Regions from separate parts of the Burkholderia diffusa genome, predicted to be linked through region 1. Evidence: riboswitches for the same ligand, from Rfam matches in the RefSeq annotation. Region 1 holds a riboswitch; the other holds the start of a gene.

What was found. Region 1 has a riboswitch for cobalamin ahead of WI26_RS07905 (HoxN/HupN/NixA family nickel/cobalt transporter). Riboswitches for the same ligand answer to the same signal wherever they lie in the genome.
Region 2: linked by a shared signal. The riboswitch ahead of WI26_RS21075 (TonB-dependent receptor domain-containing protein) and the one ahead of WI26_RS07905 (HoxN/HupN/NixA family nickel/cobalt transporter) in region 1 are both predicted to bind cobalamin.

What each region holds. Positions count from the first base shown of each region.
Region 1 covers NZ_CP013362.1:1,715,964-1,727,698, reverse strand. The annotation lists gene WI26_RS07935 (DUF1993 domain-containing protein) at 1-116, opposite strand, end outside; gene WI26_RS07930 (YaiI/YqxD family protein) at 235-687, opposite strand; gene WI26_RS07925 (vWA domain-containing protein) at 755-1,363, opposite strand; gene WI26_RS07920 (ATP-binding protein) at 1,432-2,520, opposite strand; gene cobN (cobaltochelatase subunit CobN) at 2,517-6,332, opposite strand; gene cobW (cobalamin biosynthesis protein CobW) at 6,339-7,427, opposite strand; gene WI26_RS07905 (HoxN/HupN/NixA family nickel/cobalt transporter) at 7,453-8,511, opposite strand; cobalamin riboswitch at 8,700-8,961, opposite strand; cobalamin riboswitch at 9,087-9,322, shown strand; gene cobA (uroporphyrinogen-III C-methyltransferase) at 9,433-10,242, shown strand; gene WI26_RS07895 (cobalamin biosynthesis protein) at 10,239-10,616, shown strand; gene cobO (cob(I)yrinic acid a,c-diamide adenosyltransferase) at 10,651-11,253, shown strand; gene WI26_RS07885 (cobyrinate a,c-diamide synthase) at 11,257-11,735, shown strand, end outside.
Region 2 covers NZ_CP013363.1:1,292,495-1,304,229, forward strand. The annotation lists gene WI26_RS21055 (threo-3-hydroxy-L-aspartate ammonia-lyase) at 1-800, shown strand, start outside; gene WI26_RS21060 (hypothetical protein) at 932-1,180, shown strand; gene WI26_RS21065 (SDR family NAD(P)-dependent oxidoreductase) at 1,227-2,051, opposite strand; gene WI26_RS32335 (hypothetical protein) at 2,201-2,356, shown strand; cobalamin riboswitch at 2,465-2,658, shown strand; gene WI26_RS21075 (TonB-dependent receptor domain-containing protein) at 2,977-4,905, shown strand; gene WI26_RS21080 (LysE family translocator) at 4,943-5,581, opposite strand; gene WI26_RS21085 (Lrp/AsnC family transcriptional regulator) at 5,696-6,157, shown strand; gene WI26_RS21090 (VOC family protein) at 6,221-6,631, shown strand; gene WI26_RS21095 (copper-binding protein) at 6,685-7,032, opposite strand; gene WI26_RS21100 (DUF2182 domain-containing protein) at 7,072-7,863, opposite strand; gene WI26_RS21105 (DUF1326 domain-containing protein) at 7,860-8,504, opposite strand; gene WI26_RS21110 (hypothetical protein) at 8,987-9,235, opposite strand; gene WI26_RS21115 (transferase hexapeptide repeat family protein) at 9,501-10,031, opposite strand; gene WI26_RS21120 (electron transfer flavoprotein subunit alpha/FixB family protein) at 10,035-10,985, opposite strand; gene WI26_RS21125 (electron transfer flavoprotein subunit beta/FixA family protein) at 11,002-11,735, opposite strand, start outside.

The DNA of each region.
Region 1 (11,735 bases):
AACGCATCGGGCGCGTTGCCCTCGGCCTGCACATGCGCGGCGGCCTTGTCGAGCCACGCGGATTGCGCGCGCAGCATCTGGGTGAAGGTCGGAACGAGAAGTTGGGTCGGTGACATCCATGCTCTCCGATGAGACGTTCGCGCCACGATATCAATGTCGGGGCAAATCCGTATTCTGCCGTAGCCGACGTTGCGACGCGAAACCGGTGACGTATCGCACGACCGACGCCCGGTGTCACGGTTTGCCGTGGCGTGCCAGGAACCGATCGAATTGCGATGCGAACGCCTTGCCGTCGCGTGCGCTGAACGGGGCCGGGCCGCCCGTATCGATGCCCGCGCTGCGCAGTTGTTCCATCATCGCGCGAGTCGACAGCCGTTCCTCGATGTTCTCGCGGCTGAACCAGTTGCCGCGCGGGTCGAGCGCATGCGCGCCCTTGTCGAGGACGGCGGCGGCCAGCGGGATGTCGGCGGTGATCACGAGATCGCCGGCTTGCGCGAGTTCGACGATTCGCGCATCGGCCACGTCGAAGCCGGCCGGCACCTGCAGCGCCTTGATGAACGGCGACGGCGGCGTGCGCAGGAACTGGTTCGCGACCAGCGTCACGCAGATCTCGGCACGACGCGCGGCGCGAAACAGCATGTCCTTGATGACGGCGGGACACGCGTCGGCATCGACGAGTACTTGCATGGCAGTCGTTCCGGTAAGCAGAAACGGCGATCATAGCGCAGCACCGTCGATCGCCGCGCGCGGCCGATCAGCCGGCCAGCCCCGGGCACAGTGACGCGGCCGTCATCCATTGCGCGCCCCATGCATCGGCAAGCCGCCTGCCCTGCCCGATTCGCACGGCCGCGCCGTCGAAGTCGACGAACGTGACGTGATCGGCGGCCGCCGGTCTCGGCGGCGTTTCGCGTGTGCGACCGTCGGACAGCACCCATAGCCAGCGCTGCTGGTCCGGCTTGCGACGTGCGGCGCCCGCGAGCAATTGCGCGGCCGCGGCGATGCCGTCCGCGAGCGGCGTGCCGCCGCCGCCGTCCACCGGTTCGAGCCAGCGCGCGTTCCACCAGCGCGGCACGGCCGGGCCGAAGCGCCGTGCGGCTCCGTTGCCGCCGAAGCAGATCAGCGCGGTTTCCACGCGGTCGCGCGCGGCCTGATCGAAGTACGCGACGATCATGCCTTTCGCGAGCGCGAGCCGATCGTGTGACAGCATCGACGCGGAACAGTCGAGCACGAAGCAATGGAGCGCGCTCGGTGTGCCGGCTCGCTTGCGGAAACGCAGATGGTCGGCGTGCAGCGGGCCGCCGCGCTTCGCGGCGAGCGTCGCCGGCCATGCAACGGCCGTGCCGGCACGCACCGTTCCGGCCACGCGTGCGACAGCGCCTGGCTGCCATCGAGGACCGCGAATGGCATTCGCGGCGGCGGCGGCTCGATGGCTCAGCGTTTTTTTAGCGGCAGCGGCACCACGCCCTTCACGTCACGCATTCCGGCCGGCTCGGGCGGCAGGTAGCCCCAGTCGCCTTGCGACGCCGTCGCATCGCCAAGTGCCGCGCCCGGTGGAAGGTCGGTCTGCCGGCGCGCGTCCGGCGGCGTTCGGCCGTCGCGGCTGCCGACGCCTTCGGCGTTCGGTTGCGACGCGCCCGACGACGGCGGCGCACCGGCATGACGCCGATGCCGCAGCACCGCGTCTGCCACACGCTCGACGTGTGACACCGTCACCGCATCGGCCTGCTCGAGCGCGGCGAGCGCGCGCGCCGCGCGCAGCATCACGAGGTCGGCGCGCAGGCCGTCGACGGCCGCGTCGATGCACAGCGCGCTCACGCGTGCATGAACCGCGTCGTCGAAATCCAGCACCGACAACCGTGCCCGCGCAGCGTGGATCCTGTTGCCGAGCTCGCGTTGTGCGCTCGCATGACGTGCGCGAAACGCGTCCGGATCGAGATCGAATGCGAGGCGCGCCTTCACGATCTGCTCTCGCTGCGAGGCGTCGAAACAGTTCTCGAGTTCGACCATCAGCCCGAAGCGGTCGAGCAACTGCGGACGCAGTTCGCCTTCCTCGGGATTCATCGTGCCGACCAGCACGAAACGCGCGTCGTGCGCGTGCGACACGCCATCGCGCTCGACCACGTTCACGCCGCTCGCCGCAACGTCGAGCAGCGTATCGACGAGCCCGTCGGCGAGCAGGTTCACCTCGTCGACGTACAGCACGCCGCGATGCGCGCGCGCGAGCAGGCCCGGCCGGAAGCGCACGCCGTTTTCGGCGAGCGCATGGGCGAGATCGAGCGTGCCCGTGACCTGTTCGTCGCTCGCCGACAACGGCAGCGTGACGAATGCGCCTTCGGGCAGCAGTTCGGCGAGCGCGCGTGCGGCGGTCGATTTCGCTGTACCGCGCGGCCCGCTGACGAGCACGCCGCCGAGCGACGGGTCGATCGCCGCGAGCAGCAGCGCCTGCTGCAGCGGCTGCTGCGCGACCAGCGCCGCGAACGGGAACACCGCGCGCGCGCGATGCGTCGTGGGATCGGTCATCGCCGTCCTCCTTCCTGAAATTGCTCGCTGTCGAGCCAGACCGCTTCGATCCGCTCGCGATATTCGCCCGGCTGCTGCCACAACCCGCGCTGCATCGCTTCGACGAAGCGTTCGCAGATGCCGTGCAGCGCCTTCGGGTTATGTCGTTCGAGGAACGCGCGCGTGTCGTCGTCGAACAGGTACGCGTCGGCAACGAGCGCGTACTGGTGGTCCGACAGCACGCGCGCGGTCGCGTCGTAGCCGTACAGATAGTCGACGGTCGCGGCCATCTCCGCCGCGCCCTTGTAGCCGTGGCGCTTCACGCCGTCGAGCCATTTCGGGTTGACGACGCGCGAGCGGATCACGCGCGCGATTTCCTCGCGCAGCGTGCGCATCTTCGGCGCGACCGGGTTCGCATGGTCGCCGTGATAGATGCTCGGCTGTTGCCCGGACAGGTGACGCACGGCTGCCGTCATCCCGCCCTGGAACTGGTAGTAGTCGTTCGAATCGAGGATGTCGTGTTCGCGGCTGTCCTGGTTCTGCACGACGACGTCGATCGTCGCGAGCCGTTCGCCGAACACGTCGGACGCGGCGTCGCCGGCGCTGTTCTGCGCGTACGCGTGGCCGCCCCACTGGCGGTACGCATCGGCGAGATCGGCGTCGGTCTGCCAGCGGCGCTGGTCGATCAGGTCCTGCAGGCCCGCGCCGTAGCTGCCCGGCCGCGCGCCGAACACGCGCCAGCCGGCACGACGCCGCGCTTCGTCCGGCGCCACGCCCTGCTCGATCCATTTCGCGCGTTCGCGCTCGACGCGTGCGCGGATCGGGTTCAGCGCCTCCGGCTCGTCGAGCGCGGCAACGGCCTGCACGGCCGCGTCGAACAGGTGCATCAGGTTCGGGAAGGCGTCGCGGAAGAAGCCCGACACGCGCAGCGTCACGTCGATGCGCGGCCGGTCGAAGATCTCGATCGGCAGGACCTCGAAGTCGGTCACGCGATGGCTGCCGTGCGCCCATTTCGGCCGCACGCCGAGCAGCGCGAATGCCTGCGCGATATCGTCGCCGCCAGTGCGCATCGTGGCCGTCCCCCAGACCGACAGCCCGATCGCGCGCGGATAGTCGCCGTGATCCTGCAGATGGCGTTCGATCAGCTGCTGCGCGGATTTCAGCCCGAGCGACCACGCGGCCTGCGTCGGCACCGCGCGCGTATCGACCGAATAGAAGTTGCGGCCCGTCGGCAGAACGTCGGGCCGGCCGCGCGACGGCGAACCGCTCGGCCCCGGCGGCACGAAACGGCCATCGAGCCCGCGCAGCAACTGGCGCAGTTCCTCGCCGCCGCACGCGTCGAGTGACGGCAGCAGCGTCGAGCGCACGCGTTCGAGCACGGCGAGCGTGCCGGGCCAGTCGCCCGGCGGCGCCGGGTCCGCATCGGCGTCGGTTTCGCCGGAGACAGCCGCGCACAGCCCGTCGAGCCAATGCTGCGCGAGCCGTTCGAGCCGCTCGCGCGTGTCGCCGGCATGGCGCCACGGCGATGGGTCGAGCGCTTGCAGAACGGCCGGCCGCGGGCCCGTCCACGGCGCGGCCCAGTCGGCCGCGAGCGGATCGAAATCGTTGCCGAGCGCGAGATCGCGCGCGAGCGCGCCGATCAGCCCCGCGCGTTCGCCCTTGCCGTCGCCGACCGGAAAACGTGCGAGCGCGAGCAGCGTATCGCGCCGTTGACGGTCGGTGGGCGACACGCCGAATACATGCAGCCCGTCGCGAATTTGCGCTTCCTTCAATTCGCACAGCCACGCATCGACGCGCGTCAGCAGCGCATCCTCGTCGCCCGCATCGCGCGGCGGCGACACGCTCAGTTCGTCATGCAGACGGTGTTCGGCGATCGTCGCGAGGATCGTCTTGCGCAGCAGCTTCGCGCGCCGCGCATCGACCATCAGCGCTTCGTAGTATTCGTCGACCTGCCGTTCGAGATCCTGCAGCGGGCCGTAGTTTTCCGCACGCGTGAGCGGCGGCATCAGGTGATCGACGATCACCGCCTGCGCACGGCGCTTCGCCTGGCTGCCCTCGCCCGGATCGTTGACGATGAACGGATACAGGTGCGGCAGCGGCCCGAGCGTCAGGTCGGGCCAGCACGCGTCCGACAGCGCGACGCTCTTGCCCGGCAGCCATTCGAGGTTGCCGTGCTTGCCGAGGTGAATGACCGCGTCGATGCCGAACGCATCGCGCAGCCAGAAATAGAACGCGAGATACGCGTGCGGCGGCACGAGATCGGCATCGTGATAGCTTGCATAGTCGTTCTCGCCGCGCGAGCGCGACGGCTGGATGCCGACGAAGACGTTGCCCGCGCGCCAGCCGGCGATCGTGAAGCGCCCCTGCCGCAGCGTCGGGTCCGCTTCGGGCGGGCCCCAGCGCGCGTTCAGCGCGTCGCGCACGGCGGCCGGCAGCCGCGCGAAACGTGCGACGTAATCGGCCAGCGCGAAGCTCTGGAACGCGGGGCGCAACGCGTGCACGGCCGGATCGTTGGTCACGCCCTCGGTGAGCCGCGCGATCAGCGCGTCGCCATCGGCCGGCAGGTCGGCCACGGCGTAGCCGGCATCGCGCAGCGCCGCCAGTACGCGCAGCGCGGACGCCGGCGTGTCGAGCCCGACGCCGTTGCCGATCCGCCCTTCGCTTTGCGGATAGTTCGCGAGGATCAGCGCGATGCGCTTGTCGGCGTTGTCGAGCGTGCGCAGCCGGCACCAGCCGCGCGCGAGCGCCGCGACGAACGCGATCCGTTCGGCATCCGGCTGGTAGCGCACGACGTCGACTTCGGTGTGCGGACAACGATACGCCAGCCCCTTGAAACTGACCGCACGCGTGACGATGCGCCCGTCGACCTCGGGCAACGCGATGTGCATCGCGATGTCGCGCGCATGCAGCCCCTGGTTGTCAGCCACCCACGCGTCGCGGTTGCCGCCGGACAGGATCACCTGCAGCACCGGTGCATCGCCGGCGAGCACGTCGGGCTGCGGGCTGTCGATCGCGCCGGCCGCGAAGGCTGTGGTGTTCAGCACGAGCGCGACGCCGTGCGTGTCGCACAGCTGCGTGATGACCTCGCGGCTCACCGCATCTTTCAACGACGTGACCGCGATCGGCAGCGGATTGAGCCCCTCGCGCACGAGCGCATCGGCCAGCGCGTCGAACACGGCGGTGTTCGCGGCCTGCCAGTGCGCGCGATAGAACAGGATCGCGACGACGGGCGCGCCGGGCGTCCAGCGCGAGCGCCAATCGTCGACGCTCGCCGGGTCGCGCGCCGGGTGATACAGCGCGGCGGCCGGCAGTGGGCGCGGCGGCTCGGGTTCGTCGCCGAAACCGAGCGTATGGAATGCGATGCTGCGCAGCAACGCTTCGGCGTTGTGCATCCCGCCTTCGCGCAGATAGCGCCACCACAGCCGGCACAGATCCGGCGCGACCGTGCTTTTCGCGACGAGGTTCGGGTCTTCCTGCAGGTCGCCCGAGAACATCGCGAGCCGCTGCTTGCGTTTCGACGCGAGCGACACGGCCTGCTCGATCCCGTACGGCCAGTACGCTTCGCCGCCCAGATGGTCGATCACGACCGCCTTCGCGTGACGCAGCACGTCGTCGACGTAGAAATCGACCGACGCCGGTTGCCGCAGGAACGTGACGTTCGCAAGCCGCACGCTCGGAAAGCCGGCAGGCAGTTTCGGCACGACGCTGGCCAGCAGCGACAGCGTCGTGTCGGCCGAGCTCAGGATCACGATGTCGGCCGGCTGCTGGTCGATCCGGACGACGCCCTGCGTGTCGTCGACGAAGCCGCCCGGCGTGGTGCGCAGCAGATGCATCGCGCGTTACGCCTGTTGCAGGTCGGCCGCGCACGCGGCGTCGAACGCGCGCTGCAGCGCGGCCGCGTCGAGGTCCTCGCCGATCAGCACGAAGCGGCTCTCACGCGTTTCGCCATCCTGCCAGCGACGATCGAAGTAGCTGTCGAAGCGCCGGCCGACACCCTGGATCACGAGCCGCATCGGCGCATCGGGCAGCGCGGCGAAGCCTTTCGCGCGGTAGATCGTGTGCGTCTCGACGATACGCTGCAGCGCGGCGATCGTCGCCTCGCGCGTGCCCGCATCGCCCGACACCACCACCGAGTCGAAATCGTCGTGATGGTGGTCGTGATCGCCGTCGTCGGCCGAGCCGTGATGATCGTGCCGCAGGTGGATCGTTTCCTCCGACGCCGATTCGAGCCCAAGCAGCATCGCGACGTCCAGTTCGCCGCGGGTCGCGCGCACGATCTTCACCTGCGGCGGGATTTCCTCGCGGATCGCGGCTTCGACCTCGGCAAACTGCGCGTCGGCGACGAGGTCGGCCTTGTTCACGATCACGAGATCGGCGGACGAAAGCTGGTCGGCGAACAGTTCGTGCAGCGGCGATTCGTGGTCGAGATTCGGATCGGCGCGGCGCTGCGCGTCGACGGCCTGCGGGTTCTCGGCGAACTGTCCGCTCGCGGCGGCCGGACCGTCGACAACGGTCACGACCGCGTCGACCGTGAAGCTGTTGCGAATCGTCGGCCAGTTGAAGGCCTGCACGAGCGGCTTCGGCAGCGCGAGGCCCGACGTCTCGATCAGCACGTGGTCGATGTCGGCACGGCGCTCGACGAGCGCTTCCATCACCGGGTAGAACTCCTCCTGCACGGTGCAGCACAGGCAGCCGTTCGCGAGTTCGTACAGCTGGCCCGATGCCTCGCCCTGCGCGCCGTCCGCGTCCTCGCAGCCGATGCCGCAGCCCTTGAGGATTTCGCCGTCGATGCCGAGCTCGCCGAATTCGTTGACGATCACCGCGATGCGGCGGCCTGCGGCGTGCTGCAGGATGTGGCGCATCAGCGTGGTCTTGCCGCTGCCGAGAAAGCCCGTGACGATCGTGACGGGAAGCTTGCGTAAGGTCATGGTGGATCCTGTGTCGAAAAGGGAGTCAGGCCGAGAGCGTCACGTCGATTTCGTCGTAGCGTTTGAGGCGGTAGATCGCGGCCGACACGATCCAGCACGCGAGGAACAGGCCGATCACGACGTAGCCGAGCATCCCGAAATGCGATGCGACCATCGTCGAGAAATCCCACACGGGGCCCTGCAGCGCCAGTTTGTCCGCGAGCAGCGCGAGCACCTCGATGCCGCCGATCAGCGCGGCCACCAGCACCGACACGAACGTGATCGTCATGTTGTAGTAGATCTTGCGGATCGGCCGCACGTACGCCCAGCGGTACGCGCCCATCATCAGGATGCCGTCGGTCGTGTCGACGAGCGTCATGCCCGCGGTGAACAGCACGGGCAGCGCCATCACCGACCAGAACGACAGGCCGCCCTGCACCTGTGTGGCCGAGATGCCGAACAACGCGATTTCGGTCGCGGTATCGAAGCCGAAGCCGAACAGAAAGCCGACCGGATACAGGTGCCAGCTGCGCGACACGAGGCGGAACAACGGCCGGAACAGGCGGGCCAGCACGCCGCGCTGGTTCATCAGCATGTCGAGGTCGGCGTCGACGATCGTCTCGCCACGGCGGGCCGCGCGAAACGTCCGGTAGACGGAAATCAGGATAAGCAGGTTGGCGGCCGCGAGCACCAGCAGGAAGAATGCCGACACGCTCGTGCTGATCACGCCGCCCCAGGTCTTCATGCTCTCGAAGCGCGCGAGCGACGCCGCGGTCAGCGCGACCGCGACCGACATCACGATCACCACCGTCGAATGGCCGAGCGAGAAGAACAGGCCTGCGCCGAGCGGGCTGCGCCCCTCCTGCATCAGCTTGCGCGTGACGTTGTCGATCGCGGCGATGTGGTCGGCGTCGACCGCGTGGCGCAGGCCGAACACGTAGGCGAGCAGCGCGGTGCCCAGCAGCACGGGCTGGTGGCGAAACGCGACGAAGGCCCAGATCCACGCACCGACGTTGAATGCGACGAGCAATGAATAGATCGCGACGATTTTGCCGCGCAGCCCGGATGAGCTGTCGTTGAACAGGCGGAAGAACGAGTCGAGCATGATGCTCCTTTGCGAACGGTCGACATGATGAATGCCAACACGGCCGTCGTCGGCCCCGCCTGCGCCGCTGGCCGTTCCTCGCCCCGGGCCGCGCGCACGTGCTGCGGCTGGCGGGTCGGCGGAGGAAGCGGGCAACGTTCGGGCGTCGGGCGTGCTGCGGCCGTGGACGATGCGCCGCCTCCCCGCGGCGCTGAACCCCACGTTCTGGCCGGTATCCGGGCTGACGAACACGCCGCTTCGCCTTCCCGGATGCGCGGCATCCAGTGGCGGTCGTCCGCATGCGGCAGGCATGCGGCGAAGCGGCGCTGCATCGCACTGGGCGATGCGTTCGCTTACCGTTGCGGGGGCAGCACAGGTTGGCTCGACTGCGGTGCAGGCAGGCTCCCTGTTTCCCGTTTAACTGCACGCGCCGGAACAGCGCGCGCGAGCACCAAAACGCGTGCGAGTGTAGGCGGCGGTGCGGGGAGCGTCAAGGCAAAACGGGCCGCCACGGCGCCTGCGGCACGGCCGCGGCATCGTGCCTGGCGTGCTTGCGACGCCCGCGTGGCGGGTTCGCGCGGGCCGGGCGCTGTGCTATCGTATGCGCCGCGTTCGGTGCTCGCATGCGCATTACGCGCACGCAGTTAAACGGGAAACAGGAGGCAGAAGTCCGCCTGGCCTGTGCTGTCCCCGCAACGGTACGCCGCCCGCGCGCGCGGTTCCCCCCGCACGCGCCCAGGCCGCCCGCGATGCCACTGCCCTTCAGCGGGCGGGAAGGCTGCGGCCTGGCAAGCGGCCAGCCCGGATACCGGCCGACGCAAGGGGCGAGCCCGCCGCTCGCCGAAACGCCCGATCCGCGGGGGACGGATGAGGTGCGCTTGCCGCCCGCGCTCGCGCGGGCTTCGCCCGATCCATCATGCCTTGCCTGTCCGCCGGCCGCCGATGCGCCGCTCGCCCTCTCCTTTCCACTGCCACGACACGGTGCACGCCGTGCCGCGTCCGATGAGCCGCGCGTGGCTGGTCGGCGCCGGCCCCGGCGACGCCGAACTGCTGACGCTGAAGGCCGTGCGCGCGATCGCCGCGGCCGACGTGCTGCTCGTCGACGACCTCGTGAACCCCGACGTATTGCGCCATGCGCGCGCCGACGCGCGCATCGAGCATGTCGGCAAGCGCGGCGGCCATGCATCGACGCCGCAGGAAGCGATCGTCGCCGCGATGCTCGCGCACCTGCACGCGGGCCGCAGCGTCGCACGGCTCAAGGGCGGCGATCCGTTCGTGTTCGGCCGCGGCGGCGAGGAGCTGCTCGCACTCGGCGCGGCGGGTTTCCCGGTCGAGGTCGTAAACGGCATCACGGCCGGCATCGCGGCCCCGGCCGCGCTCGGCATTCCGGTCACGCATCGCGGCGACGCGCAGGGCGTGATCTTCGTCACGGGTCACGGCGCGGGCGCCGACGAACCCGACTGGCGCGCGCTCGCCGCGACGCGGATGACGATCGTGATCTACATGGGCATACGCCGGCTCGACGCGATCGTCGCCGCGCTGCGCGACGGCGGCGTGCCGGGCGACATGCCGTGCGCGGCGATCGAGAACGCGACGCGTGACGGGCAGCGGCACGTGCTCGCGACGCTCGACACCGTCGTCGAACGCGTGGGCGCGACCCATATCGGTTCGCCCGCGATCATCGTGATCGGCCGCGTCGCGGCGCTCGCCGACGATCCGGCCGTGCGCGCGGCGCTCGGCGGCCGCGCATGATGCGCGTCGCGCTCGGCGTCGGTTTTCGCGCGGACGTGACGGCCGCGCAACTCGATGCCGCGATCCGCGCGGCGCTGGCGCATTATCCTGGCGTCGAACCGGCCGTCGTTGCGACGCTCGCCGACAAGGCGCGCGCCCGGCCGCTGCGTACGCTATGCGCACGCCGCGGCTGGCCGCTCGTCGCGTTCGACGCGGCGCGGCTCGCGCAGTGTCCCGAAGCGGCATTGAGCGGCCCTTCGGCTGCCGCGCTCGCGCGTTTCGGCGTCGCAGGCGTGGCCGAGCCGTGCGCGCGGCTCGCGGCGCCGCAGGGCCGGTTGCTCGGCCCCAAATCCATCCTGGGCGGCGTGACGGTCGCGCTCGCCGGCCCGCTCTGAACCCATTGTTTCGCTTTCGACAGGACGATTCCCGATGAAGACCGATGCTGAATCCCACCAGCGGATGGCCGAACGCCGCCGCGCCGGCCATGAAAAGAAGCAGGCTGCCGCCACGCAGGAAAAGGGTCTGCTGATCGTCAACACCGGCAACGGCAAGGGCAAGAGCACGGCCGCGTTCGGCATGGCCGTGCGCGTGCTCGGCCACGGCATGCGGCTCGGCGTCGTGCAGTTCATCAAGGGTGCGCTGCACACGTCCGAGCGCGACTTCCTCGGCGCGGTCGCGCAATGCGACTTCGTGACGATGGGCGACGGCTACACGTGGAACACGCAGAACCGCGACGCCGACATCGCGACCGCGCGCAAGGGCTGGGACGAGGCGCGCCGGATGATCGAGAGCGGCGAGTACCGGATGGTGATCCTCGACGAGCTCAATACCGTGCTGAAGTATGAATATCTGCCGCTCGACGAAGTGCTCGCGACGCTCGTCGGGCGGCCGGATTCGGTGCACGTCGTCGTCACCGGCCGGCATGCGCCCGATGCACTGATCGATGCGGCCGATCTCGTCACCGAAATGCGGCTCGTCAAGCATCCGTACAAGGAGCAAGGCGTGAAGGCGCAGCCCGGCGTGGAGTTCTGAGCGATGCCGGCCTGCCCCGCGCTGTTCGTCAGCGCGCCTGCGTCCGGCCAGGGCAAGACGTCGGTGACGGCCGGCCTCGCACGGCTGCACCGGCGGCTCGGCCGGCGCGTGCGCGTGTTCAAGACCGGGCCCGATTTTCTCGATCCGATGTTGCTCGAACACGCGAGCGGCGCCCCCGTGCATGCGCTCGATCTCGGCATGGTCGGCGAAGCCGGCTGCCGTGAGCTGCTCGCCGATGCCGCGCGCGACGCGGACCTGATCCTGATCGAAGGCGTGATGGGATTGTTCGACGGCACGCCGAGCAGCGCCGATCTCGCGGTCGCGTTCGGCGTGCCGGTCGTCGCGGTGATTGCGGCGAAGTCGATGGCGCAGACGTTCGCGGCGATCGCGTTCGGCCTCGCGCGGTTCCGTCCGGAGGTGCCGTTTCACGGCGTGCTGGCGAACCGCGTCGGCTCGCCGCGGCACGCGGAACTGCTGCGTCA
Region 2 (11,735 bases), on a different replicon from region 1:
GCGCGTTCAACGCGCTGTCGCGCTTCGACGCGACACAACGCCGTCACGGCGTCGTCGCGTTCTCGTCGGGCAACCATGCGCAGGCGATCGCGCTGTCGGCGCGCATCCTCGGCATCCCGGCGACGATCGTGATGCCGCAGGACGCGCCGGCCGCGAAGATGGCCGCGACGCGCGGCTACGGCGGCAACGTCGTGACCTACGATCGCTATACCGAGGACCGCGAGCAGATCGGCCGCGCGCTCGCGGAGCAGCACGGGCTCACGCTGGTGCCGCCGTACGACCACGCGGACGTGATCGCGGGCCAGGGCACGGCGGCGAAGGAGCTGTTCGACGAAGTCGGGCCGCTCGACGCCGTGTTCACGCCGCTGGGCGGCGGCGGCCTGCTGTCGGGCACGGCGCTCGCGACGCGCGCGCTGTCGCCGCGCGCGAAGCTGTACGGCGTCGAACCGGAAGCCGGCAACGACGGACAGCAATCGTTCCGGTCCGGGTCGATCGTCCATATCGACACGCCGCGCACGATCGCCGACGGCGCGCAGACCCAGCACCTCGGCAACCTGACGTTCCCGATCCTGCGGCGCGACGTCGATGACATCCTGACCGCGACCGATGCGGAACTGGTCGACTGCATGCGCTTCTTCGCGACCCGCATGAAGATTGTCGTCGAGCCGACCGGCTGCCTGTCGCTCGCGGCCGCGCGCCGGATGAAGGACGAACTGAAAGGCAAGCGCGTCGGCATCGTGATCAGCGGCGGCAACGTCGATCTCGAGAACTTCTGCGCGTTGGTCGCCGCATCCGCATGATGCGTCGCGGCGCGCGGATGGCCGCATGAACATCCTTTCATCCGCGCGCCGCTGTTCCTTCACGTCGCGTTAAGTTTCGCGCCCTAGACTGAATGCGTTGTCCCGCAGTCAGTCGCGAAGAAGGAGGTTCCATGAACACGCACGCGATCGTCGCCGCCGCCTTCGCGGCAGCATCCGTTACGGCGTTCGCTCAACCGGGCGCGACATCATCCGGTTTTGTCGCCACGTCGCCGCACGACCCGGTCGCGCAGGCCGCCCATCGGCCGCCCGCCGCGCTTCCGCATGCCGGCTTCGTGCTCGCGAAGATCGATCAGAACAATACGCCGCCCGATCGCGGCGGCGACCCCAGCGGCCGCACGCACGCCGGCACGCATATGTAACCCGGCGTGAGCCGGCCGCATCGGTCGGCCGGCCCGCGTCACCTCATCACATCGACGGCAGCGACGGATCGCGCGCGGCGAGGATGTCCGCGGTGCGCTGCTGCAGCGCGCCGTCGATCGTCTGCGGTTGCGGAATCAGCCAGTAACGCCCGTCGCGAATACCGTCGAACGCCCGCGCCGCGAATGCGTCGGGCGTGAGCCCGTGCGCGTTCAGCATCTCGCGCATCGCCTCGACGAAACCCTGCACCTCCGGCCGCTCGTGCGCGGCGCCGAACGGGTCGTTGAAAATGCCCGTCTGCACCGGGCCCGGCGCGAGCAGCGACACGCCGACCGGCGCGCCGAGCATCTTCAGTTCGCCGTACAGCGATTCGGTCAGCGCGACCACCGCGAATTTCGTCGCCGAGTATGGCGACATCAACGGGCTCGGCAGGAACCCGCCGACCGACGCGGTATTGACGATGCGCGCCGGCACGTTGCGCTCGAGCATGCGTGGCACGAAGCTGCGGATCCCGTTCATCACGCCGTGCACGTTGATCGCGAAACTGCGCTCGAACCGCTCCGGCGTGATTTCCCAGCTGAAACCGGTCGCCATCACGCCCGCATTGTTGAACAGCAGGTCGACGCCGCCGAAGCGTTGCCATGCGGCGTCGGCCAGCGCGTCGACGGCTTCCGGGCGGCTGACGTCCGTCGGCACGCACAGCACGTCGGTTTCGAGCGTCGCGGCGAACGCGTCGAGCTTTGCCGGGTCGAGATCGGCCAGCACCACGCGCATGCCGAGCCCGGCGGCGTGGCGCGTGAGCCCGCTGCCGATCCCGCTGGCCGCGCCGGTAATCACGGCGGTACCGCCGTCGAAGCGAATCGAAGTCGTCATGTCAGTGTCCTGTCGGGTCGATGCGCGGATGCGCGTATGCGGTAATCACGGGCGCCGGCAACCGCGTGCGGCCGTCGAGCGAGCGCACCGCCAGCCCCAAGAGAATGTCGTGCGCGGGCCGCTCTGCGTCAGCCGGCGATATCCGCAACATGCAGCACGAGCTTGGCTTTCGCGTCGCCCATTTGAACGAGATCGAACGGGCGCCGCCTGTTCGAGCACGCGCAGCACGCCCCGAGGCGAGCCGTTCTGCAATCGCTACCGGCTTGGCCGCCTTCCTCGTCGATTTTCCGTTTCGTCTGATGTAACGCGGTGCCGAGGTCTCGCAAGACAAGATCGGGAAGGAATCCCGCGAGCACTGACGTTTTTTCGCATCCCTGCGCGCATCGCCAATTGACGCGCAGGAGTGCTCGCCATTACGCTTGCGCGCTGATGGTTCCCGGAGACGGGATCAAAAGGGAACGCAGGAGAGGCAACGCCTCGGATCTGCGGCTGCCCCCGCAACTGTGAGCGGCGAATCCGCACTACCCCACGCCACTGGGAAACCGGGAAGGCCGGTGCGAATAGCGACCCGCGAGCCAGGAGACCTGCCATCGACCCGAGGTCCAAGCAGCCGCGCCGGGCGGGGTGTCCCGGAGCGCCAGGCGCCGCCTTTGGCGGCCGCCCCGTTGCATGGACGGCCCGACCTCAGGACCCTTCAGATGTCCAGTCTTTCCGCCTCCCTCCGCTTCCTCGCCGGAAGCGTCGTGCCGTCGCGCCAGCCATGGGCGCGCCGTGTCCGCACGCGTGTGCCGTATCGCGTCGTCCGGCTCGCCCGGCGACCGCCCACGCCGTCCGGTCTCGTGATAGACCCAAACGAACTCCGGCGGTACGCACCGCCACCCGCTTACGCTCGCCGTACCTGCAACACGATCACGCTCATTGCCTCATGAATCTTCGCCACCTTCTCGCCACGTCCGCCGCCACGGCGCTGTTCGCCCCGCTCGCCCATGCCGCCGACGACTCGGCGCTCGCTCAGCCGCCCCGACCCGCCGAAGCCGCCGACCTGCCGACGATCAGCGTGACCGACACGCGGCACCTGCCCGAATCGTTCGACCAGCGCTATGCGACGACGCAGGTGCTCACGCGCGCCGATCTCGACCGGCTGTCGCCGAGTGACCCGAGCATCACGCAGGCGCTCGCGACGCTGCCGGGCGTGACCGTCTCGCAGAACGGCGGCCCCGGCTCGTCCGCCTCCGTCAGCATCCGCGGTTCGTCCGCCAACCAGGTCGCGGTGTTCATCGACGGCATCCGGATCGGCTCGCCGACGACGGGCATCGCGCCGTGGGCCGACCTGCCGACCGACGCGTTCGAACGCGTCGAGGTGATCTCCGGGCCGGCCGCCGCGTCGTTCGGCGCGAATGCGATGGGCGGCGTCGTGCAATTGTTCACGCGCCGCGCGGCCGGCCAGCCGAACCAGACCACCGCGTCGTTCGGTGGCGGCTCGAACAAGACGTTCGACACGCAGGTGCGCACGTCGGGCACCGTGCCGTCGACGGGGCCGCTCGCCGCGCTCGGCGGCCTCACCTACACGCTGGGCCTGCACGACTACAACACGGCCGGCATCGACGCGACGCGGCCGTTCGCATACGGGCACGAGGCCGGCCGCAATCCGTATCACGCGCAGGACCTCGATGCGCGGCTCGGCTACGCGCGCGACAACTGGTCGATCTCGACGTTCGCGCTGTATCACCGTTCCGACCTGTCCTTCGACAACGCCGGCTTTGCGAATCGCGAGCTCGATCATCAGTTGACGACCGGCGTCGCGTTCCATCTCGACATCACGCCCGACACGCAGTTCGACCAGTCGTTCGGTTATGCCAACGATCGCCAGTTCCTGTATGCGAGCGACCCGACCATCCCGACCGACCAGATCAACTCGCAGCGCATCAGCGCGTCGACGTCGCTGACCCATCAGGAGCATGGCTTCCGGCTGTTCGGCCTGCCGTTGTCGGGCGAGACGAAGCTCGCGTACGACTTCACGCGCGAACAGGCATTCCTGCCGGTCGACGTGCCGGACGGCTTGCCCACGCGCAACGACTCCGCGTTCTCGCTGCATCAGTCGGCGACGCTCGGCAGCGTGACGATGTTCGTCGCGGGGCGGCACGAGATCATCGCAGGAAAGGCCGTGAACACCGGTAACGCCGCGCTGTCGTGGGCCATCACGCCGGTCTATACGGCGCGCGTGTCGTACGGCAACGCGTTCCGTCTGCCCTCGTTCAACGACCTGTACTACCCGGGCTACGGCAATCCGGACCTGAACCCGGAACGCAGCGATTCGGTCGAGGCCGCGCTCGACGCGAACACGGCTTACGGCACGTTCAGCGCCGCGATCTACGACACGCGCATCAGCAACCTGATCGCGTACAACCCCGCGACGCGCTCGCCGATGAACATCGGCCGCTCGCATATCCGCGGCATCGACCTGTCGTACAAGGGCACGATCGGCCGCCATACACCCGTGAGCATCGCGATCGGTTTCCTGAATCCGCAGGACGAAACCAACGACAGCTGGCTCAACCGCCGGCCGCGCCAGACGGTCAGCGTCAACGTCGACCACACGTGGGACGAATTCAACCTGCATGCACTGAGCACGGGCGCGTCGCTGAACTACGGCGGCACGACGTTCGACGACCCGGCCAACACGACGTATCTGCCGTCGTACCTGACCGTGAACCTGCGCGCGTCGTACAGGATCAATTCGCACCTGACGGTGTCGGCGACGCTGTCGAACCTGTTCGACCGTCAGTACATGACCGCGTACGGCTACAACACGCTCGGTCGCGCCGCGTTCGGCAAGCTCAGCTATACGTTCTGACCCGGGTGCGCGCGGTGCGTCGAACGCGTGGTTTGCGTCACGCCCCGACGATGCCGCGCATGCCGGCGATCAGCTGGATCGCGCCGAACATCGCGATCACGACCGCGGATCCGCGCGACAGGCCGTGCGTGAAGCTCAGCGGCATCTTCGTGCGCAACGCGGCGGTCGCGCTGCTCAGGCACAGCCACCACGTCGCGGATCCGACGAACACGCCCGCAACCATCAACGCCACGGTCGAACCCATCGCACCTTCATGCGTGCCCGACAACGGGCCGAGCGCCGCGAAGATGCCGACGAATGACAGGATCGTCATCGGGTTCGACAGCGTGAGGCCGAAGGTCGTCAGGAAATCGCGCAGCACGGTCGCACGCGGCACGTCGCGCACCGCGGCCGGCGCGGCCGGCGCCTGTCGCGCGATGGACCAGGCCAGCCACACGAGGAACGCGCCGCCGACGATTTTCAGCGCCACGGTCAGCATCGGAAACGCCGTGACGATGCCCGCGACACCCAGCGCGCCGAGCAGCCCGTAGATCGCATCGGCACACGCGGCGCCGATGCCTGTCGCGAACCCCGCGTGAAAGCCACGGCTCAGGCTGCGCTGGATGCAGAGCATGCCGATCGGGCCGACCGGCACTGCGATCGACAACCCCATCACGACGGATTTGATGAACAGCATGGCCGGCTCCTCGCGACATGCAATGGCATGAACCGCATCGTAGGGAAAATCCGGTCGCCGCTGAAGACGGTTTTTAAGGAAAAATGGCCCCTTCACCTTAAAAACTCCGCCACGATGGACGAACTCGACTGGAAGATACTCGCGCTGCTGCAGGCCAACGGCCGCATCAGCTACACGGAGCTGGCGCGCCAGGTTCATCTGTCGGTGCCGGCGGTGACGGAACGCGTGAAACGCCTCGAATCGACGGGCGTGATCGACGGCTACACGGCGCGCGTCAATTCGGCCGCGGCCGGCTACCCGGTGAGCGCGCTGATCGGCATCACGGTGCCGCAGCCGGCCAAGGCGAAATTCCTGAAGCTGCTCGAAACGATTCCCGAAGTGGTCGAGTGCCATCACGTGACCGGCGCGGATTCCTACGTGATGCGATTCGTCGCGGTCAGCATGGCGCACCTAGAGCAACTGATCGAGCGCATCAACCTGTACGGCGAAACGCGCACGTCGATCGTGATGTCGACGCCGCTGCCGGCGCGGGGCCTTGCGCGGCCGGCAGCGGCGATCAAAGGCATTCGGGGGTGACAGAACACCCCGCGTTGCGCGATGCTGTGCGGTGCGCACCTTGCACGAACCGGACAACCTGCCATGCCAGTGATCGGACTGAATCATTACAACTTGCGCGCAGATCGAGCCACGCTCGATGCGCTGCGCGATTTCTACGTGAACGTCGTAGGCCTCGAGGCGGGCTATCGTCCGCCGTTCCAGAGCAATGGCTACTGGCTCTACGCGGGGGCGCAGGCGATCCTCCACCTGTCGGAAGCACGGCCCGGCGAGGTTCGGCCGACGCACGTCGTCAATACGGTCGACCATATGGCGTTTTCCTGCGAGAACGCCGCCGACATGGAGCGGCGCCTGGCCGACGCGCAGGTCCGGTACTCGCGCGCGTACGTGCCGCTCACGTGCCAGCTCCAGCTCTTTTTCACCGACCCGGCCGGCAATGGCGTCGAATTGAATTTCGCGGAAGCCGACGGCGACCCTGGTAAAGGCCCGGGTTAGCGCGGGCGACCGGCCCGTGTCGATCGCCCGGATCGCGGTCGCTTGCGCGACCGTTACTGTCGTTGCACGAGCTTCACGATCGTGAGCGCACCGTTCACGCGCTCGACCCGGACCTTGACCTTGTCGCCCACGTGCAGCGACGCGATCATCGCCCTGTCACCGGCCCTGAACGCCATCGTCATCGGCGCCATCCCGACGTTCTCGAGCGCGCCGTGCTTCAGCGTCACCATGCCGTGCGCGGCATCGACCCGTTTCACTTCGGCATCGGTCAGCCCCGCATCCGGCGCCGACATCTTCATGTCGCCCATGCTCATGTCGGACATGGTCCCGCCCGCGCGCACCGGCATCGCAACGACGACCATCGCGCCGAGGACGGCGACGGCGAAGCATCCGATCTTCATCGAGCGACTCCCTGGCGCAGCCAATGACGAACGCGCCCGCTACACCAGCAGCGTCGCGACCGCCCACGCGATCAGCACGACGCCCAGCGCGCGGCCAATGCGTTCGCCGCCCGGCAGCACCTTTTCGACGAGCACGAACAGCGACAACGCGACGATCCACACGACGTTCATCACGCCGCCGACGAACAGCAACGCCATCAGCAGCCAGCAGCAGCCCACGCAATACGCACCGTGCCGCACGCCAAGCAGGAAGCTGCCCGTGACGCCCGGGCGCCAGTACGTCGTGAGAAACCGGACCGGCGACCGGCACTGCCGCAGGCATGCCTGTTTCAGCGGCGAGAATTGATACGCGCCGGCCAGCGCGAGGACGATCGCGGACAGCATGGCGCTCTTCGACCACAGCATCATTCCGGAAATCAGGCCGGCAGGCTGCAGCAGCGTTTGCAGCACGGCGGCTGAGACCGAGAACGCGAACCACACGGCCAGATAGCCGGCCAGCAGGAACGTCGACGCGAACGCAGACCCGGCAGCCTGCGCACCGCGATGCTGCAGCACGCGCCGGTACAACAGCACAAGCGGCGTCGCGCCGGGCGTCATCATCGCGATCATCATCACCCACCACATCAGGACCACGGTCGCCAGCGACGGATCCATCGTGCCCATGTCGTCGGCCAACCGATGCGGGAACAGCGCGACCGCCGTCATGTCCAGCGCGGACATGCCGGTGCCCGCGCCCGTCCACAGATAGACCCAGCACGCGCCGACGAGCGCGGTCATGCCGAGCAGCGTGACGACGCGCTCGCGCCCGAGAAAATCGCCGACGGGGATCATGCCGCGACGCGATGCCGGATCAGCCCGTGGTTGTTCAGGTGCAACCGCGCGAACTGCGCGTAGGTCCGTTCGAGATCGAGCTCGATGTGGCCATGCGACCGGCTCGTGCCCGAGCCGATCTCGGCTAGCTCGTATTCGAATCCGTGCGGCAGGTCGATCCGCGCGCGATGCTCGGCGCCCGTCACCGGATTGCGGATCGGCTCGCCGACGACGTCGAACACGCCTTCGACGCTGATCCGGCCGCGCCGCGCATCGACATCGACGTCGAAATCGATCTTCGCGAAGATCGGATCGTATGCATGCTCGAGCGTCGATGCGAACACGGAGAACATCGTCGCAAATGGATCGGTATCCTGACCGGTCATGATTTTCAGCACAGCCTCGCGCTGCGCCGGACTCGCGCGCTCGTCGACGATCGGCTGGCACCGTCCGTGGCCTTCGTGAATCGGCCCCGGCCACTGAAACACGACCGCGATCCGGAGGCCATCGAGCACGACGTCGCCGTAGTGGCCGCTGTCGATCGAAATCGCCCCCATCGCTTCGCAGTTGCCGTGCGTCGGCAACGCATTGAACTGGCAAGGGCAACCGTATGAGCAATTGCAGTTGATCAGTTCGGTTCCCTGAATCTCCCAAGGCGTCATGGTTTCACCTCGCGCGGTCGTGGCACGTAATGCTTCGAATCTAGTGCAGCGCACAGGGGAAAGCAAAGGCCACGCGAGACGTGCGAACGAGCGAAGAATACGCTGCCAGCAGCGGCGTGCAGCGGCGCTGATCCGACTGAATTCAACGTCGCCGTGCGCCGCGTCCGGCGGCCCCCGGATGGGCCCACTACGGGGCCATCTCGCGGACGCGCGCGGCCGAGCCGATCGCGACGATCGGCACTCGGCACTCGGCACTCGGCACTTGCGTATTCTGCGGCCTGATGACATTCGAGACGTCGCTCACGCGAGGCACACAGGCGCGTGCCAGCTCATTCTTCAGCCCTTACACGATGACAGTGCTGAGTGCGCGCCGGCTGTTCGGGAAATGGGTCAGGATGATGCGCTCCGCAATCGCGACCGACGGGTAGCCCATGAAGATGCTCGGTGTGCTCGCAATAGGCGGCTACGGGCCGCCCGCTCGGTTAGCCGGACTTCTTCGGCGCGCGTGCGACGGCGAACCACCCCATCACCGCACCCGCGACCCACGCGCAGGTCAGCAGCAGATCAAGGTCCATCATCCCTTCGAAATTCGCACTGTTCTCGAAGCTGCAATGCCGGCTGCCGAGGAACGCGATGCAGCCACTGGCGATCCACTGGATGTGCATGAATACGTGATAGACGGCGAAGGCCGAAGCGATGATGGCGACGCGCAGGCGTATGGTCGTTTTCATTCGGCGCCGGAGGCTGTGGGGTAGTCTGACGCCGATCTTAAGACAACGGCGCCGCATCAGGCAATCGGTCCCGCACGAACGTCACGACCGGCATGCACGAACTCGAATCACCATCCGCACAAACCCCGATAAAACGCTGACACAGCGCTGCCGGCCCGGCTTCGTTCGGTGCTCGCCGCACTGCGGCATTCACGCGGCCGACGACGGCTTTCGCGCCGCCACGCCTGCGCCGCCGGATCGATGACGCGTATCGCCTACGCATCGCCTACGCATCGCCGATCTGCGTCATCGTCCGCAGGCAATCCACCGCGAGTTGCTGATAGACCCGCGTGCCGTTCGCCTTCGCGTCGATCTCCGCGTCGCTCAACCGCCGCACCACGCGACCCGGCACGCCCGCGAGCAGCACGCCGCGCGGCACATCGTAGCCCGCTTTCACGAACGCGCAGGCCGCGACGATCGTCGTCGCGCCGATCGTCGCGCCATCCATCACGACCGCATTCATCCCGATCATCGTGTCCGGTTCGAGCGTCGCGCCGTGCACGATCGCGCCATGGCCGACGTGGCTGTTCACGCCGAGCCGGCACGTCTCGCCGATGCCGACGTGCAGCACGCAGCCGTCCTGCACGTTGCTGCCGTCCCCGACGACGATCGCGCCGAAGTCGCCGCGCAGGCTCGCATGCGGGCCGATGTAGCAGCCCGCGCCGATCGTCACGTCGCCGATCACGACCGCGCTCGGATGAACGTACGCGGACGGATCGACGCGCGGGCGCGTTCCGTTGAACTCGAACAGCGGCATCGCTCAGAGCACCGCGGCCGCTTCGGGAACGAGCGCGAACAGATCGCCGACCACGCCGTAGTCGGCCACGCTGAAGATCGGCGCGTCCGGATCCTTGTTGATCGCGACGATCACCTGCGAATCCTTCATGCCGGCCAAGTGCTGGATCGCACCCGAGATGCCGACCGCGATGTACAGCTGCGGCGCGACGATCTTGCCGGTCTGGCCGACCTGGTAGTCGTTCGGCACATAGCCTGCGTCGACTGCCGCGCGCGATGCGCCCAGCGCCGCCGACAGCTTGTCGGCCAGCGGCTCCAGCACCTTCGTGTAGTTCTCGCCGCTGCCCAGGCCGCGGCCACCGGACACGATGATCTTCGCGCTGGTGAGTTCCGGGCGATCGAGCTTCGTCATCTCCCGGCTGATGAACTGCGACACAGCCGTGTCCGCCGCTGCTTCGATCGTCTCGACCACTGCGCTGCCGCCTTCGGCCGCAACCGGATCGAAACCCGTCGCGCGCACCGTGATCACCTTGATCGCGTCGCTCGACTGCACCGTCGCGATCGCGTTGCCTGCGTAGATCGGACGTTCGAACGTATCGACCGAAACAACCGCCGTGATGTCCGAAATCTGCGCGACGTCGAGCTTCGCCGCGATGCGCGGCGCGACGTTCTTGCCATAGGCGGTTGCCGGCGCGAGGATGTGCGAGTAGTGCTCCGCGATGGTCAGCACCGTCGCTTCGATGTTCTCCGCGAGCCCGTCGGCAAGCTGCGGCGCGTCGGCCAGCAGCACCTTCGAAACGCCGGCGATCTTCGCCGCTGCGTCTGCCGCTGCTTGTGCATCGTGGCCTGCGACCAGCACGTGAACGTCGCCGCCAATGGCCTGCGCGGCCGCCACCGCATTCAGCGTCGCGGCCTTGATCGGCGAAGCTCCGCCTGCCGATGCCTTATCGTGCTCGGCGATTACCAGAATCGTCATTTCTTTCCGCTCCCTCTTACAGCACCTTGGCTTCGGTCTTCAGCTTCTCGACCAGCGTCTTCACGTCCGGCACCTTCACACCGGCCGCGCGCTTCGGCGGCTCGGCCACCTTCAGCGTCTTCAGACGCGGCGCGACGTCCACGCCCAGGTCTTCCGGTTTCACCGTTTCCAGCGGCTTCTTCTTCGCCTTCATGATGTTCGGCAGCGTCACGTAGCGCGGCTCGTTCAGGCGCAGATCCGTCGTGACGACCGCCGGCAGTTGAAGCGACAGCGTTTCCGCGCCGCCGTCGACTTCGCGTGCGACCGTGGCCTTACCGTCGGCGATCGTGACCTTCGATGCGAACGTCGCTTGCGGCAGGCCCGCCAGCGCGGCCAGCATCTGGCCCGTCTGGTTCGAATCGTCGTCGATTGCCTGCTTGCCGAGGATCACGAGTTGCGGCTGTTCCTTGTCGACCAGCGCCTTCAGGATCTTCGCGACGGCCAGCGGCTCGACGCCGTCGTTCGACTCGACGAGGATCGCGCGATCCGCGCCGATCGCCAGCGCCGTGCGCAGCGTTTCCTGCGCTTGTGCAACGCCGACCGACACGGCGATCACTTCGGTCGCCGCACCCGCTTCCTTCAGGCGCACGGCTTCTTCAACGGCGATTTCGTCAAACGGGTTCATCGACATCTTCACGTTCGCGATATCGACGCCGGATTGATCGGACTTCACGCCGACCTTCACGTTCGCGTCGACCACACGCTTCACTG